Regions from separate parts of the Pseudoalteromonas sp. 2CM32C genome, predicted to be linked through region 1. Evidence: predicted binding sites of a transcription regulator. Region 1 holds the regulator's gene; the other holds the start of a gene.
The links. The regulator FliA, encoded in region 1, starts transcription of late flagellar genes. The targets are predictions, from matches to a motif close to CTAAAGNTNNNNNNNNNNNNGCCGATA.
Positions count from the first base shown of each region.

Region 1 (7,387 bases):
AAGAAAGTCTTGTAAAATATCTTCATCGACTTCAAACATGCAGTTACTCTCCTCTTAGAAGCCCAAACTTGATAAAAGATCATCGACTTCATCTTGATCAGATACAACATCATTACGTGATTCTTTATCAATAATAGGGCCTTCTGGACCTGCTAAAGTTTGTTCGTCTAATGGTTCATTTGTTTTTTGTTGTTCTATTTTTTCGGCTTTACTTTCGCTTTGATCAGCGAAGGCTGTCAAAAGATGAATTAAGCTTTCTTCAACTTCTCTAACAAGCTCAATAACTCGGCGAATAACTTGTCCGGTTAAATCTTGATAGTCTTGTGCCATAAGTACATTAGTCATCAAACTTTGCAGCTCATCAGTTTTATGATGAGAATTGTTCATAAACTTATCAATGCTGTGGCATAACGATTTAAACTCCCCTAACTCAATCTCTCGATTCATTAGGCGATCCCATGTCGGTTTGATATGAGATATTTCGTCTGCCAACTGTTGAGCAATTGGTAGGCTAGCCTCAACAGCATCCATTGTTTTATTCGCGGCATTTTCTGTCATTTCTATAACATAATTGAGCCGTTTTTTTGCATCTGGAATAGCATCGGTAGTTAAGTCAGATAAGCGAGTGTCTAGCTCAAAGCTTTTTAAAGCTTCATGCAATTGACGGGTTAACTTTCCAACCTCAGCAAATATTTCAGATTGCTCCTTAGAAGCGGTATCTAAAATTAACTGATTGGCTTTGTCTTGCTCACCGTTTTCTAGAAAAACAACGAGCTGACGAGCTTGTTCTAAAGTTATTTGAGGCGCAGCAAGTGCTGACATAAGCCTCTCCCCCTATCATTAGCCTAAACGTTCAAATACTTTTTCTAATTTAGTTTTGAGTGTTCCAGCAGTAAATGGCTTAACGATATAACCATTAACACCTGCCTGTGCTGCCGCTATAATTTGTTCTTTTTTAGCTTCAGCCGTTACCATCAATACTGGAATGTGTTTAAGCTTATCATCCGCACGTATTGCTCTTAGTAGGTCTATACCCTGCATTCCTGGCATATTCCAATCGGTAACAACAAAATCAAATACTTGATTTTGTAGCATTGGCAAAGCGGTTGACCCATCGTCTGCTTCTTGAACATTAGTGAAACCTAAGTCACGCAACAGATTTTTAATAATACGTCTCATTGTTGAAAAATCGTCAACAACCAGAATTTTCATGTTTTTATCCAAAACATCCCCCAGTGAGGTCTTAACCTTGTTTACTTACTACTAATTTATCCAGTCATTGATTTTAGCTTTAAGCTTAATCATCGCCTGACCATGTATTTGACTTACACGCGATTCACTTACATCGAGTATATGCCCTATTTCTTTTAAATTCATTTCATCGTTATAGTACAAAGACAGCACCATTGCATCACGTTCTGGTAAAGATTTTATTGCACCTAATAAAGACTCGTTAAACCGCTCATTTTTAACATTATTAAACGGTTTGTCTAGCGCTAAATCTTGGCCCACTGGACTGATGGCATCTTCATCAACACCAAGGTCTTCAATACCGAGTACTTTACTTGCATTTACATCGTTTAAGATATGATGGTACTCATTTAACGAAATTTCAAGTTTTTCAGCAACTTCTATATCTGTCGGCTCACGGTTTAAGCTTTTTTCTAAAAAAGCAATTGTTTCGGCCACCAAACGGCTTTTACGATGCACTGAACGGGGTGCCCAATCGCCACGTCGCATCTCGTCAAGCATTGCCCCACGAATACGAATCCCCGCAAAAGTTTCAAAGCTAGCCCCTTTGGTTGCATCAAAACTTTTAGATGCTTCAATCAGACCTATCATTCCTGATTGTATTAAATCGTCCAGCTGCACGCTGGCTGGTAAACGCGCTATAAGATGACATGCCACTTTTTTGACAAGTGATGCATGTTTTTCAACAATCACATTTAAATTTTGTGCTGATTGATATCCCATAACTTTATTCACCAATGTTGTCATAATTAGCCGTTTACTAGTTTCTCTATGAAAAACTCCAGATGACCTGATGGTTGATTAGGTATTGGCCATTTAACTGCTTTTGTTGCTAAAGCTTGAAACGCAAGTGCCGCCGGCGAATTAGGAAAAAGCTCTACAATAACTTTTTGGCGACGCGTTGCTTTGCGCATATTTTCGTCGTAGGGAACCGTTGCGACCAGGTCCATTGATACATCTAAAAAACGATCGGTCACTTTGGAAAGTTTAGCAAATAACTCTTGCCCTTCACGCATACTACGGACCATATTTGCAACAATTTTAAATTTGTATACACCATGCTCGCGACTCAACACTTTAATGAGCGCGTAAGCATCTGTAATCGATGTGGGCTCGTCGCATACAACAACCATGACGTCTTGTGCCGCGCGAGAAAAACTCAGCACCATGTCTGAAATACCTGCGGCTGTGTCGACAATTAAAATATCAAATTCTGTATTTAATTCACTAAAAGCCCGTATAAGTCCCGCGTGCTCTGAAGGCGACAATTCAACCATACTTTGAGAGCCTGACGTTGCGGGTACAATCTTTATACCTGCGGGGCCTTCAACTAAAATTTCATCAAGTTCACATTCACCAGATAAAACATGTGATAAGTTACGTTCAACACGTAGTCCTAGCATAACGTCACAGTTTGCTAAGCCTAAATCGGCATCAAGAACCAACACTCTGTTACCTTGCTGGCCTAATGCAATTGCAGTATTCAGAGAAACATTTGTTTTTCCTACTCCACCTTTACCGCCAGTGACAGCGATAACTTTTACGCCGTTGTTATTGTTTTGACTCATTTTGCGCAGGCCACTTGCTTGATCTAATACTGTGTTAATCATACATCCCTACTGTGCTTGGCGCCACTGCTTGGTGCCTTGAATGTTGTGCTTTTGCTCTTTTTAAATAGAGTTGCTCAGCCTTTTTAACTAGTTTTTCAGCATTTGCAACTCGAATATCTTCTGGTACTCGTTGACCGTTAGTAAGATACCCTATTGGAAGGCGATTTTGAATCGCTATACTAATAATCTCACCTAAACTTAAAGATTCGTCTAATTTGGTGAATATACAACCACTTAACTGCACTTTTTTAAAGTGCCTAACGGTTTCTTGCAACACATGTATTTGCGATGTTGCGCTGAGCACTAAATAACTACGAATATCAACACGCTGATTACGCATTAGCGTATTAAGTTGCTCAGTTAAGCGCAAGTCGCGCTGGCTCATACCCGCAGTATCAATTAATACTAGTCGTTTATTTCGTAAATGATATAAAACTTCAGCTAATTCATTAGCATCTTTAACTTGCTTAACACCACAACCTATAATTCGGCCATAAGTGGCGAGTTGCTCATAAGCACCAATTCTGTATGTGTCTGTTGTGATTAAAGCGACTTTGTCTGCACCGTATTTTTGTGCGCCAAGTGCAGCTAATTTAGCAACGGTTGTTGTTTTGCCAACACCCGTTGGGCCGACTAAGGCGTATACACCGCCTTGACGTAAAATCTCGTTGTTGGTTGTCTGCATCTGATCTTCAACCATTGTTAAAAGTGCTTTCCAACCTTGCTGGCGAGATACATCGTCAGGAACAAAGCACGCCATTTGCTCAGCAACATCTTTATCTATTCCCATACCGACTAAACGATCAATCATGCATGCACGAGTAGGATCGCGTCTTGCCATGTCTTGTTGCATAAGCCCTGACACTTGATGTTCTAACAATTGACGAATGGCATTCATTTCGTCACGCATTGACGAAATTTGCTCACTTTCAGTATGCTTAGTTTCTTGGCGAGGTGTCACTGGACTGTCAAGATCATCAAAACCACTTTCTAAATCATCAAATCCAAGGCTGTCTGCTTGTGTTTGCGGACGCGCTGAAGCTTGACGTTCATTAGTGAACATAGGACGAGGACGCTGCTCTTGAACTGGCTCTTGGTAGTTGTCTGTAGTATCAATACCTGATTGAGAAAACATAGAAGCCAATTCTGCAGAACGAGGGCGTGGGGCTTGACGCTCTAATAATGCCTGAAGACTATCGGCTACTTTCGCTTGTGGCTCTGGTTTAGCGCGAAGAGGCTCTGATTTTACAAAATTATGCACTGGCTGTGTTTTTGTTGAGCTTTGTGCTGGAGTGCTAAGTGCCTGCTCTTTTTTAGGGGCTGCTTTGTCATAATCTACTGCTGCTACAATTTCTACACCGTTAGCTAGTTTTTTATTTGACATAATAACCGCATCAACACCTAATTCGTCTTTAACTTCTTTAAGTACTGTGCGCATATCTTTAGCAAAAAAACGTTTTATTTTCATGATTCAACCCCTTTAAAATCTTATTGTTGGCCAACAGAGCTGACTATCTTGATCTGTCTTTCATCTGGTACCTCTTGATAAGACATCACCCTTAAACCCGGGATGGTGTACTTAACAAAACGAGATAACACAGTGCGTAACATTCCCGACGTTAGCAATATTGAAGGTTCACCGGACATTTCTTGATTTTGATGCGCTTCATTTAGTGACACTTGAAGTCGCTCTGCAAGTCCTGGTTCTATACCGGCACCTTCGTCGCCTGCATTTTGCAGTGACTGATGCAACATCTGTTCCAACTCAGGCGCCAAGGTTATGACAGGGATTTCTGAAGACATGCCTACAGCGTCTTGAACGATTAATCGACGTAATGAAATACGTACTGCAGCCGTTAGCACATCAGGGTCTTGACTACGTGGCCCATACTCAACAAGGGTTTGTACAATTGAGCGCATATCACGAATTGCAACGCCTTCATTAAGTAGATTTTGTAGTACTTTTACAATCACAGTTAACGGTAATACGTCAGGGACTAAACCTTCAACTAAGCGAGGGTGGCTTTTACCTAACATATCTAATAAGTTCTGTACTTCCTCGTGACCTAAAAGCAGTGCTGCGCTGTTAGTAAGCAACTGGCTAATGTGTGTAGCCACAACTGTAGCTGAATCTACCACGGTATAGCCTAGCGATTGCGCTTCGTCTTTTTGATCTGGTTTTATCCATACCGCATCAAGCCCAAAAGCAGGGTCTTTAGTTTCGACCCCTTTAATTGGCCCAAATACTTGACCTGGATTTATTGCCAACTCATCACCATGCTTGAGTTCACCTTCACCGGTAGATACCCCCATAAGCGTAATTCTGTATGCATTAGGATCAAGCTCTAAGTTATCGCGAATATGTACGGGTGGAACTAAAAAACCCAGCTCTTGAGAAAGCTTTTTACGTACTCCCTTAATACGATTTAGTAGCTCTCCGCCTTGAGACTGGTCAACCAAAGGAATTAATCTATAACCCACTTCTAAGCCAATTACATCTACTTGCTGAACGTCGTCCCAGCCTAGTTCTTTTTGCTCTTGCTTGTTGGCAACACCCGTACCAGCAGTTCCATTTGCAGCAGCCTCGGCTTCTGCTGCAGCCACTTTTAATTTACTTTGTTGAGTGTAATAAGCTAAATAACCTAATAATGCACCTAGGCTTAAAAATGCTAAATGAGGCATGCCAGGCACTAAGCCCATGGTAATTAATATGCCAGATGCTATAAATAAAGATTTTTCGTTGCCAAGTTGTTTCTTAAACTGGTCGCCCATATTGAGAGACTCGTTTTGGCGTGTTACTACAATTGCGGTACCAATTGATAGTAGTAATGAGGGGAGCTGAGCCACTAAGCCATCACCAATCGTAAGGAGTGTGTAAACTTCCATAGCTTGGCCAAAGCTTAAGTCATGCTGGATCATGCCAACAAATAGACCACCAACAATGTTAATAATTAAAATGACGATACCCGCAATAGCATCACCTTTTACAAACTTACTTGCACCATCCATTGAACCATAAAAATCGGCCTCGCGGGTTACTTCTTCTCGGCGATCGCGCGCTTGCTCGGCACTAATAAACCCTGCGTTTAAATCAGCATCAATTGCCATTTGCTTACCAGGCATTGCATCAAGTGTAAAACGTGCAGATACCTCAGAAATACGCCCGGCACCTTTTGTGATTACTACAAAGTTAATAATAATCAAAATTAAAAACACCACTAAACCAACAGCATAATTACCGCCAATCACAACAGAGCCAAAGGCTTCTATTACCTTCCCCGCAGCATCTCCACCATTATGTCCCTCTAAAAGTACAACACGTGTACTGGCTACGTTGAGTGCTAAACGCATAATTGTGGCGATAAGCAACACGGCCGGAAACATACCAAACTCAACGGGTTTCATGGTGTAAACGGTGACGAGTAGAACCACCAACGCTAACGCAATATTGAATGAAAAAAGGATATCAAGTAAAAATGGCGGTAACGGTAAAATGACCATTCCCAAAGCTGCAAGCACAAGCAAAGGCGTACCTACGCCCTTTGCATATTCTTTTTTATCTGCATTAAGTTGTTGTAATACCGCTTTAAAACTCATAATTCTACAATTTCAAAAAATTGACACTACGTAGAATTAGCAATAACTATTCCAAGTTAATAAAGGGGTAATATTAATACCTGTAGGCATCAGGAATGGGGAGCTTTTTATTAAGCTTAGTCGGGCGTTTTCCGCGACCTTTATTGAAGCGTTTTAGCTGAAAAACATAAGCTAGCACCTGTGCAACGGCAGTAAACAGTTGATCAGGAATTTGTTCTCCCACTTCTGCGGTATGATAAAGCGCTCGAGTAAGCATTGGCGACTCAACAATGGGTACGTCATTACCGTTTGCCACTTTTCGAATTTGCATAGCCAGTTCATCCACGCCTTTAGCAAGCACTATAGGTGCTCCTGCTCGCTCAGTGTCGTATTTAAGAGCAACAGAATAATGCGTTGGGTTGGTAACAACTACATCGGCATCGGGCACGTCTTGCATCATTCTTTTTTGAGACATTTGTCTCTGAGTTTGCCTAATACGCGCTTTTATTTGAGGGTCACCTTCAGAGTTTTTGTACTCATCTTTTACTTCTTGCAGTGTCATTTTTAACTGCTTATGGTGAGTATGACTTTGATACGGGGCATCGATTGCTGCAATAATTACCAATGTGCACGACAATGCTAAAAACATCCACGAGAGGATTTCGAGCGCATGGATAATATTATTAGGTGCAGACTCAATACTTAAGTGTAATATTTCGTCAAAAAAAGTATTAATCAAAAAAAAGGCAAAACTTGCGACCACTAAAAACTTTAAAATAGCTTTAGTAAGCTCTACCGCAGCTTGAGGGCCAAACATGCGTTTAAAGCCTTTAAATGGAGACATTTTACTTGCTTTAGGAGCGGCTGCTTGCCAACTAAAATTAAAGCCACCTAGTAAAGTATTACCTATAATGCCCGCAAATAAAATAATGAATACAAACATAGCCATA
Region 1 is NZ_JALNTI010000001.1:165,801-173,187, forward strand. Features, by position in the region: gene MTF67_RS00775 (chemotaxis protein CheA) at 1-39, opposite strand, end outside; gene MTF67_RS00780 (protein phosphatase CheZ) at 55-822, opposite strand; gene cheY (chemotaxis response regulator CheY) at 841-1,224, opposite strand; gene MTF67_RS00790 (RNA polymerase sigma factor FliA) at 1,264-1,974, opposite strand; gene MTF67_RS00795 (MinD/ParA family protein) at 2,001-2,861, opposite strand; gene flhF (flagellar biosynthesis protein FlhF) at 2,854-4,329, opposite strand; gene flhA (flagellar biosynthesis protein FlhA) at 4,350-6,458, opposite strand; gene flhB (flagellar biosynthesis protein FlhB) at 6,532-7,387, opposite strand, start outside.

Region 2 (7,387 bases), on a different contig from region 1:
TGATATTCCTGTTTTTTCAGCCGCTGTTGCATTATCTGTTGCCATATCTCGAGCTGAAGTCATCGCAGTAACCGAATCATTTGCAGCGGTCGTCAAAGCACCTAACAATTCGCGTATTTCATTCGTTGAATGGGCGGTTCGTGAAGCAAGTTCTCGTACTTCATCAGCTACTACCGCAAACCCACGGCCATGTTCACCAGCACGCGCAGCCTCAATAGCCGCATTAAGCGCAAGTAAGTTGGTTTGATCGGCAATTGAAGTAATTACATTCAATATTTGTGATACGTTTTTTGTATCGTCCGCAAGTTTATTAATTGTTGTTGCTGCTTGGTTAATTTCATCACTTAGCGTACGAGATGCATTGACAGACATTTGTACCTGGGTACGGCTTTGCTCTACTTCTTTTTCTGCTGTTTCAGCCGCATGTGATGCATTTGCTGCAGATTGAGAAATATCACCAACACTTTGCTTCATCTCTTCCATTGATTGCTTAACAATTTCAGCATCTGTTGTTTGTTTTGTTGTTGCGCGTTCAGCCTGCTCCATACCCTGTACTAAACGGGTAGAGTTTTCCATCAATGGCTCACATACAGCAATTACTTCAAGTACCGTTTCTTTTAACAGCGCAATAAAAGCATTAAAGTTAATAGAAACTTGGCCAATTTCATCTTTAGAATTCACGGTTAATTGAGTACTTAAAGAGCCTTTTCCATTTGCTAACAAGCTTAAATTATTTGCAGCATCGCTTGCTGATGAGCCAATGTTTTTCGCAATCCAAATCGCCATAAATAAAAGCAATAATAAAGATACAATAGATACAACAAGCATTAAAGTAAGGGCATTATCTGAGCGCGTATTAGTGCTTTCAACTAATTCAAAAAAACGGTTATCTGCCTTTTGTTGGGCTGCCTTAAAGCTCTCTAAAACAGAACCATAAAGACTTGTTTTTAACTGGGCTTGTTGCTGAATTTTACTAAAATCGGCCGTGCCATTTACCATACCATTAGCAATTGTAGCTGATATCTTCTCGTAGTCGGCTAATTCTTTCACTACATCATTGCTAATGTAGCCATTACTCATTTGCTTGATTAAATTTATGTTTGATTCAATTGTTTTGTAAGTATCATCAGCTTTAGTTATTAAGTCTTGTTCGCCAAATGTAACTGCTTGGGTGTAAAGCTCATCTAGTTTTTCTAAAAGCCCTACGTTCGCTGATGTTAACTTTACAACCTTATATGAAGAGTTGCCCATTTCATCTAAAGAAGCTCTATTATCATCTATGGCAAGAAAATTAATTAATACCATAATTATAAAAGCAACAACTGCAATACATGTTATTGCATGTATTTTTTTAGTTATGCTTAGGTTTTGAAAAGAGAAGCCTGAAGCCATACTATTTACCTTTTTGAGTTATCTAAATATATTATCGGCTCAATACTGATAAGTGTGAGTTAAATTTGTAAAATTTCTAGTTTTTTTTTCATTTTAATCATTAATTAAGCTAAAAACTGAAATTAACACAAGTAAATTGACTTTATTGGGTACACGATGTGTTTCCTGTTAAAAATATCACCAAAGAATCTAAATTATTGTTATAACCAAACGTTTTAAGTGCAAAAAACAACCAAAGCAAATTTTAGGTATAAAAAAACCAGTAACATAATTGCTACTGGTTTTAAATTTGGTGCGGATGGGGGGACTTGAACCCCCACGCCCTAAAGCACTACCCCCTCAAGGTAGCGTGTCTACCAATTCCACCACATCCGCATTTTAAATTTTTGTTCGCTTGTTTTATCTGTTTGAGGTTAACAAATAGCTGAACAGTAAACTGTATTAGTTTGGTACGTCTGAGTTACTTTCTTTATTAGAAGTAACTGGAACATCTTCTTCAACCGGCACTACTGTTTCTATAGCAGGTGCTGCTTCTAGGTTTTCCCATTCATCAGTCTGTTTAATCTGACCGGCTGTTAAATTACCTAGAACAATACTCAACACAAAAAAGACTGTAGCTAAGCTTGTTGTTGTCTTTGTCATAAAGTTACCAGCACCTGAAGAACCAAACACAGTTCCAGAAGCGCCTGCACCAAATGATGACCCCATATCAGCACCTTTACCTTGTTGGATTAAAACCATACCAACTAAAGCTAAAGCTACAACTAAATAAACTACTAATAAAATTTCGTACATCTTATACGGTCCCTTTTGCACTGTTACAGATAGCAACAAAAGATGCTGCTTTTAGACTGGCGCCCCCAATAAGGCCACCATCAATATCTGGTTGTGCAAATAATAATTCGCTATTTTTTTCGTTAACGCTTCCACCATATAAGATGGTAAGCCCTTGTGCTAAATCACTGTCTAAAGACGCAATTTTGTCACGGATAAATTTGTGAACAGCTTGTGCCTGTTCTGGCGATGCAGTCTTACCTGTGCCTATGGCCCAAACGGGCTCGTATGCTATCACAGAATCTTTCAGCGCTGCTACACCTAATTTTTTAATTACCGCATCTATTTGAGCAGCAACTACATATTCTGTTTGTCCACTTTCTTGCTCTGTTTCACTCTCGCCAACACAAAGAACGGGTACTAAACCAGCTGATTGAGCTCTAGCAAATTTATCAGCAATAACATCGCTGCTTTCGTTGTAAATACTACGACGCTCTGAATGGCCAACTAGCGCATAATTTACGCCAAGGTCTTTCAGTAGTTGTGCATCAACTTCACCGGTAAAAGCGCCAGGCGTGTTTTCAGATACAGTTTGAGCACCTGTTGTGACACCGCTTGCAATCATTGCTGAAACAAGTGGGAATGGAGGAAATAAAATAACATCTATTTCTGGTGATTTAATACTATTTATAGCATCCGACATATCTTTGACTAGCTCTATTGAGCCATTCATTTTCCAATTGCCAGCGACCATTGCCTTACGTATTGCCATTTTCCACTCCACATTAGAAAGCGGGCGAGATATTAACTTTTCTCGCCCAAAGTTACAAGAGGTTATTGTTATCAATCAGGTTGTTTGCTCATAGATTCGACAATCTCTGCAATCTTACGTGCACTGTCTAATACTATTTTTTCTTGTTCTGCTTCAACCATAACACGAACGACAGGTTCAGTGCCTGATTTACGGAGTAAAACACGGCCCTTATTACCTAAGTTTTGTTCCACTTCTTCGACCGCCGCAAGGACTTTTGGCGCCGTTGTAGGATCGGTACCCGGTGTATAACGCACGTTAATCATTTTCATTGGGTATTTTGTAAACCCGGCGCCTAAATCTTGAAGCGTTCTATTTTGTGCAACCATAGCAGCCAGCACTTGCAAGCTTGATATAATACCATCACCCGTTGAAATTAAGTCTAGATTGAGTACATGGCCTGAACTCTCTCCACCAATTTTCCACCCTTTTTGCTGAAGTAATTCCATTACATAGCGATCGCCAACTTTGCTTCTAGCAAACTCAATGCCTTTTGCTTTAAGTGCATTTTCAAGGCCCATATTTGACATAACAGTACCAACAACACCGCCACCTAAAATATGATCGTTCGCTGCCTGACAAGCAATTATATAAACTAAGTCGTCACCATCAAATACACGGCCATTATGGTCAACCATCATTACACGGTCGCCGTCACCATCATAAGCTATACCTACATCGGCTTTATGTTCAAGTACTTTGCGTTTTAACGTGTCTACATGAGTTGCACCGCATTCATGGTTTATATTTACACCATTTGGCTCACATGCATGCGTAATTACGTCGGCGCCGAGCTCTCGCATGACTGATGGGGCAATATGATATGTTGCGCCGTTAGCGCAATCTACAACCACTTTTAATCCCTCTAAAGACAACCCTTGTGGAAATTGACTCTTACAAAACTCAATATAACGTCCGTCTGCGCTTGCCAAGCGTGTTGCTTTACCTAACTTATCTGAAGCCACACAGGTCATTTGCTCATCAAGCATTGCCTCTATTTCAAGCTCTACAGCATCATCAAGTTTTAAACCTTGACCATTAAAAAATTTGATACCGTTGTCGTAATATGGATTATGTGATGCGCTTATTACAATACCGGCTTCAGCCCTAAATGTTTGTGCTAAATAAGCAACAGCCGGCGTAGGCATTGGTCCAAGCAGAACAACATCAATACCGGCGGCTATTAAACCTGCTTCAAGGGCTGTTTCAAGCATGTAACCAGAAATACGTGTGTCTTTACCAATAATAACTTTTTTTGTTCCACCTTTTGATAGCACACGTCCTGCAGCCCAACCCAGCTTCATTGCAAACTCAGGGTTGATTGGCGCTGTTCCCACTAAACCACGTACGCCATCTGTGCCAAAATACTTTCTTTGTTTCATTCTATTATTCCTTTTATACACGCTTGGTAAACACCAAGTACATCTGCAGTTTCTTTTACGTCGTGAACGCGTATTATTTTTGCACCATTTTGTGCGGCAATAAGTGCGCCAGCTAAACTGCCGGCCATTCGTTCGCTTGTGTCTCTGTTTAACAGGTTACCAATCATCGACTTGCGAGAAAGCCCCGCTAATAATGGCAAGCCTAATTTATTAAAATCATTAAACTTGGTCAAAATTTCGTAGTTATGGCTTAATGTTTTTCCAAATCCAAAGCCTGGGTCAAGAATAAGCTGCTGAGTTTTTATTCCCATCGCCTCACAGGCACTAACGCGACGTTTAAAAAATTCATTAATATCGCCCATTAAATCACTGTATTCTGGAGATATTTGCATACTTCGGGGCTGACCCTGCATGTGCATTAAGCAAATTGCGATATTTTCAAATTGTGAAACAACATTCAGTGCGTCAGGCTCTTGTAATGCGCAAACATCATTTACCATATCTGCACCAGCTAAAATAGCCTGCCTCATCACTTCAGCTTTACTCGTATCGACAGAAATAACACAATCACTCTGAGCACGTATTGCTTTTATTATTGGCACCACTCGTTCAAGCTCATCATCAAGGCTAACTGCCTGAGCACCAGGTCGAGTAGACTCACCACCAATATCTATTATTTTTGCGCCATCAGTTAATAGCTGTAATGCGCGCTGCACAGCGATGCTGGGGTCTATAAATTTACCACCATCTGAAAATGAATCTGGGGTTACATTTAATATACCCATAATCACAGGCTCAATTAAATTTAGTTCTCGACCATTTGGTAAATTAATAATGTTGTTCATAATGAGCCTTGTTTGCTTTTCAAAATTCAAACAAATCTAACTAAAAATTAGAGCGAAATTGAAACCGATACAAAAAAGCCCCGAAGTACGGGGCTTTTTGAGTATTTTAACGATTATTCAGCTTTGTCATCAACATTTGTTTCATCTTTTTTAGATGATTCTGTTGTTGATTGACTTTCATCACTAACAGATTCCTTTACAGAATCTGTTTGTGGTGCTTTAGGCTCATGACGGTCATGAGCATCGCGTGGCTCTCGCACTGGCTGGCGCGCCATTAAGTCGTCAATTTGCTTAGCGTCAATCGTTTCATATTTCATTAACGCGTCTTTCATTGAATGAAGAATATCAATATTCTCTTTCAATATTTTTTCGGCACGCTCGTAGTTTCTATCTGAAAATAAACGAACCTCTGCATCAATTACTTTAGCTGTATCATCCGACATGTTAGATGCACGACTACCGCCACCACCCATGTACATTTCGTTTTGATCTTCGGCGTAAAGTAGTGGTCCTAATTTTTCGCTTAAACCCCAATGTGTAACCATTTTGCGTGCTATGTCTGTTGCACGTTCAATATCGTTACTCGCACCGGTAGTCACTTTATCGGCACCGTAAATAAGTGCTTCAGCGATTCGACCACCATAAAGGCTAGAAATCATTGATTCTAATAGCTCTTTAGAATGGCTAACACGATCTTGTTCTGGTAAATACATAGTCACACCTAGCGCACGGCCACGTGGAATGATAGATACCTTATAAACAGGGTCATGCTCTGGCACCATGCGACCAACAATTGCATGGCCGGCTTCGTGGTATGCCGTCATTTCTTTCTCTTGCTCGCTCATCACCATGGTCTTGCGCTCTGCGCCCATCATGATTTTGTCTTTAGCAGCATCAAACTCAGCCATATTTACAACACGTTTGTTACCACGTGCGGCGTAAAGTGCGGCTTCGTTGACTAAGTTAGCTAAATCAGCACCCGAAAAACCGGGTGTACCACGAGCAATAACAGCTGCATCAACGTTGTCACCTAATGGTACTTTACGCATGTGCACTTTAATAATCTGTTCACGACCGCGTATATCAGGTAAACCAACTTCTACTTGACGGTCAAAACGACCAGGGCGAAGTAATGCAGGGTCTAATACGTCTGGGCGGTTAGTCGCAGCAATAACGATTATGCCTTCGTTACCACCAAAACCATCCATTTCTACCAGCATTTGGTTTAATGTTTGTTCGCGCTCATCGTTACCGCCGCCCATACCTGCGCCACGTTTACGACCTACTGCATCAATTTCATCGATGAAGATAATACAAGGCGCTGCTTTTTTGGCTTGTTCAAACATGTCACGCACGCGCGATGCGCCTACACCAACAAACATTTCAACAAAGTCAGAACCCGAAATTGTGAAAAAGGGTACTTTTGCTTCGCCGGCAACAGCCTTAGCAAGCAACGTTTTACCTGTACCTGGCGGTCCAACCATAAGTACACCCTTAGGTATACTACCACCTAATTTTTGGAATTTAGACGGGTCGCGCAGGAAGTCCACCAATTCGGTAACGTCTTCTTTTGCTTCATCACAACCAGCAACATCGGCGAACGTAGTTTTGATTTGATCTTCGCTCATTAGACGTGCTTTGCTCTTGCCGAATGACATAGCGCCTTTGCCGCCACCGCCTTGCATTTGACGCATGAAGAAAATCCATACACCAATAAGCAGTATCATCGGGAACCAAGAAATAAATATGCTTGCTAAAAATGATTGTTCTTCAGGCTTTACACCTTTCACGTTTACATCACTTTTAAGTAAGTCATTTAAAATGTCTTTGTCGTAGATTGGCATAATGGTTTGAAAGCGCTCACCATTATTTTTAGTACCTGTGATTGTTCCACTGGTGCTCTCGATTGCCACTTCTTGTATTGAGCCATTTCGGGCATCTTTTACAAACTGACTGTAACTTGTTTGACGGTCGATTTGCTCGCCACCATTAAAGCTCTGAAAGACTGACATAAGCACAACTGCAATGACCAGCCATAGTATTAAATTTTTCGCCATATCGCTCAAGGGGTTAACCTCTTGTATCCAATTAATTTAAATTCAACTAAACGCCAAGCAACTGTACTACAGTTTGTATCCAGTCGCTACTATATATACTTCCCGAGAACGGGCACGTGAGGCATC
Region 2 is NZ_JALNTI010000003.1:279,871-287,257, reverse strand. Features, by position in the region: gene MTF67_RS08315 (HAMP domain-containing methyl-accepting chemotaxis protein) at 1-1,392, opposite strand, end outside; tRNA gene MTF67_RS08310 (tRNA-Leu) at 1,683-1,767, opposite strand; gene secG (preprotein translocase subunit SecG) at 1,834-2,187, opposite strand; gene tpiA (triose-phosphate isomerase) at 2,189-2,938, opposite strand; gene glmM (phosphoglucosamine mutase) at 3,010-4,359, opposite strand; gene folP (dihydropteroate synthase) at 4,356-5,204, opposite strand; gene ftsH (ATP-dependent zinc metalloprotease FtsH) at 5,318-7,261, opposite strand; gene rlmE (23S rRNA (uridine(2552)-2'-O)-methyltransferase RlmE) at 7,328-7,387, opposite strand, start outside.
Region 2: the regulator FliA is predicted to act here: its motif matches at 1,425-1,451, upstream of MTF67_RS08315 (HAMP domain-containing methyl-accepting chemotaxis protein).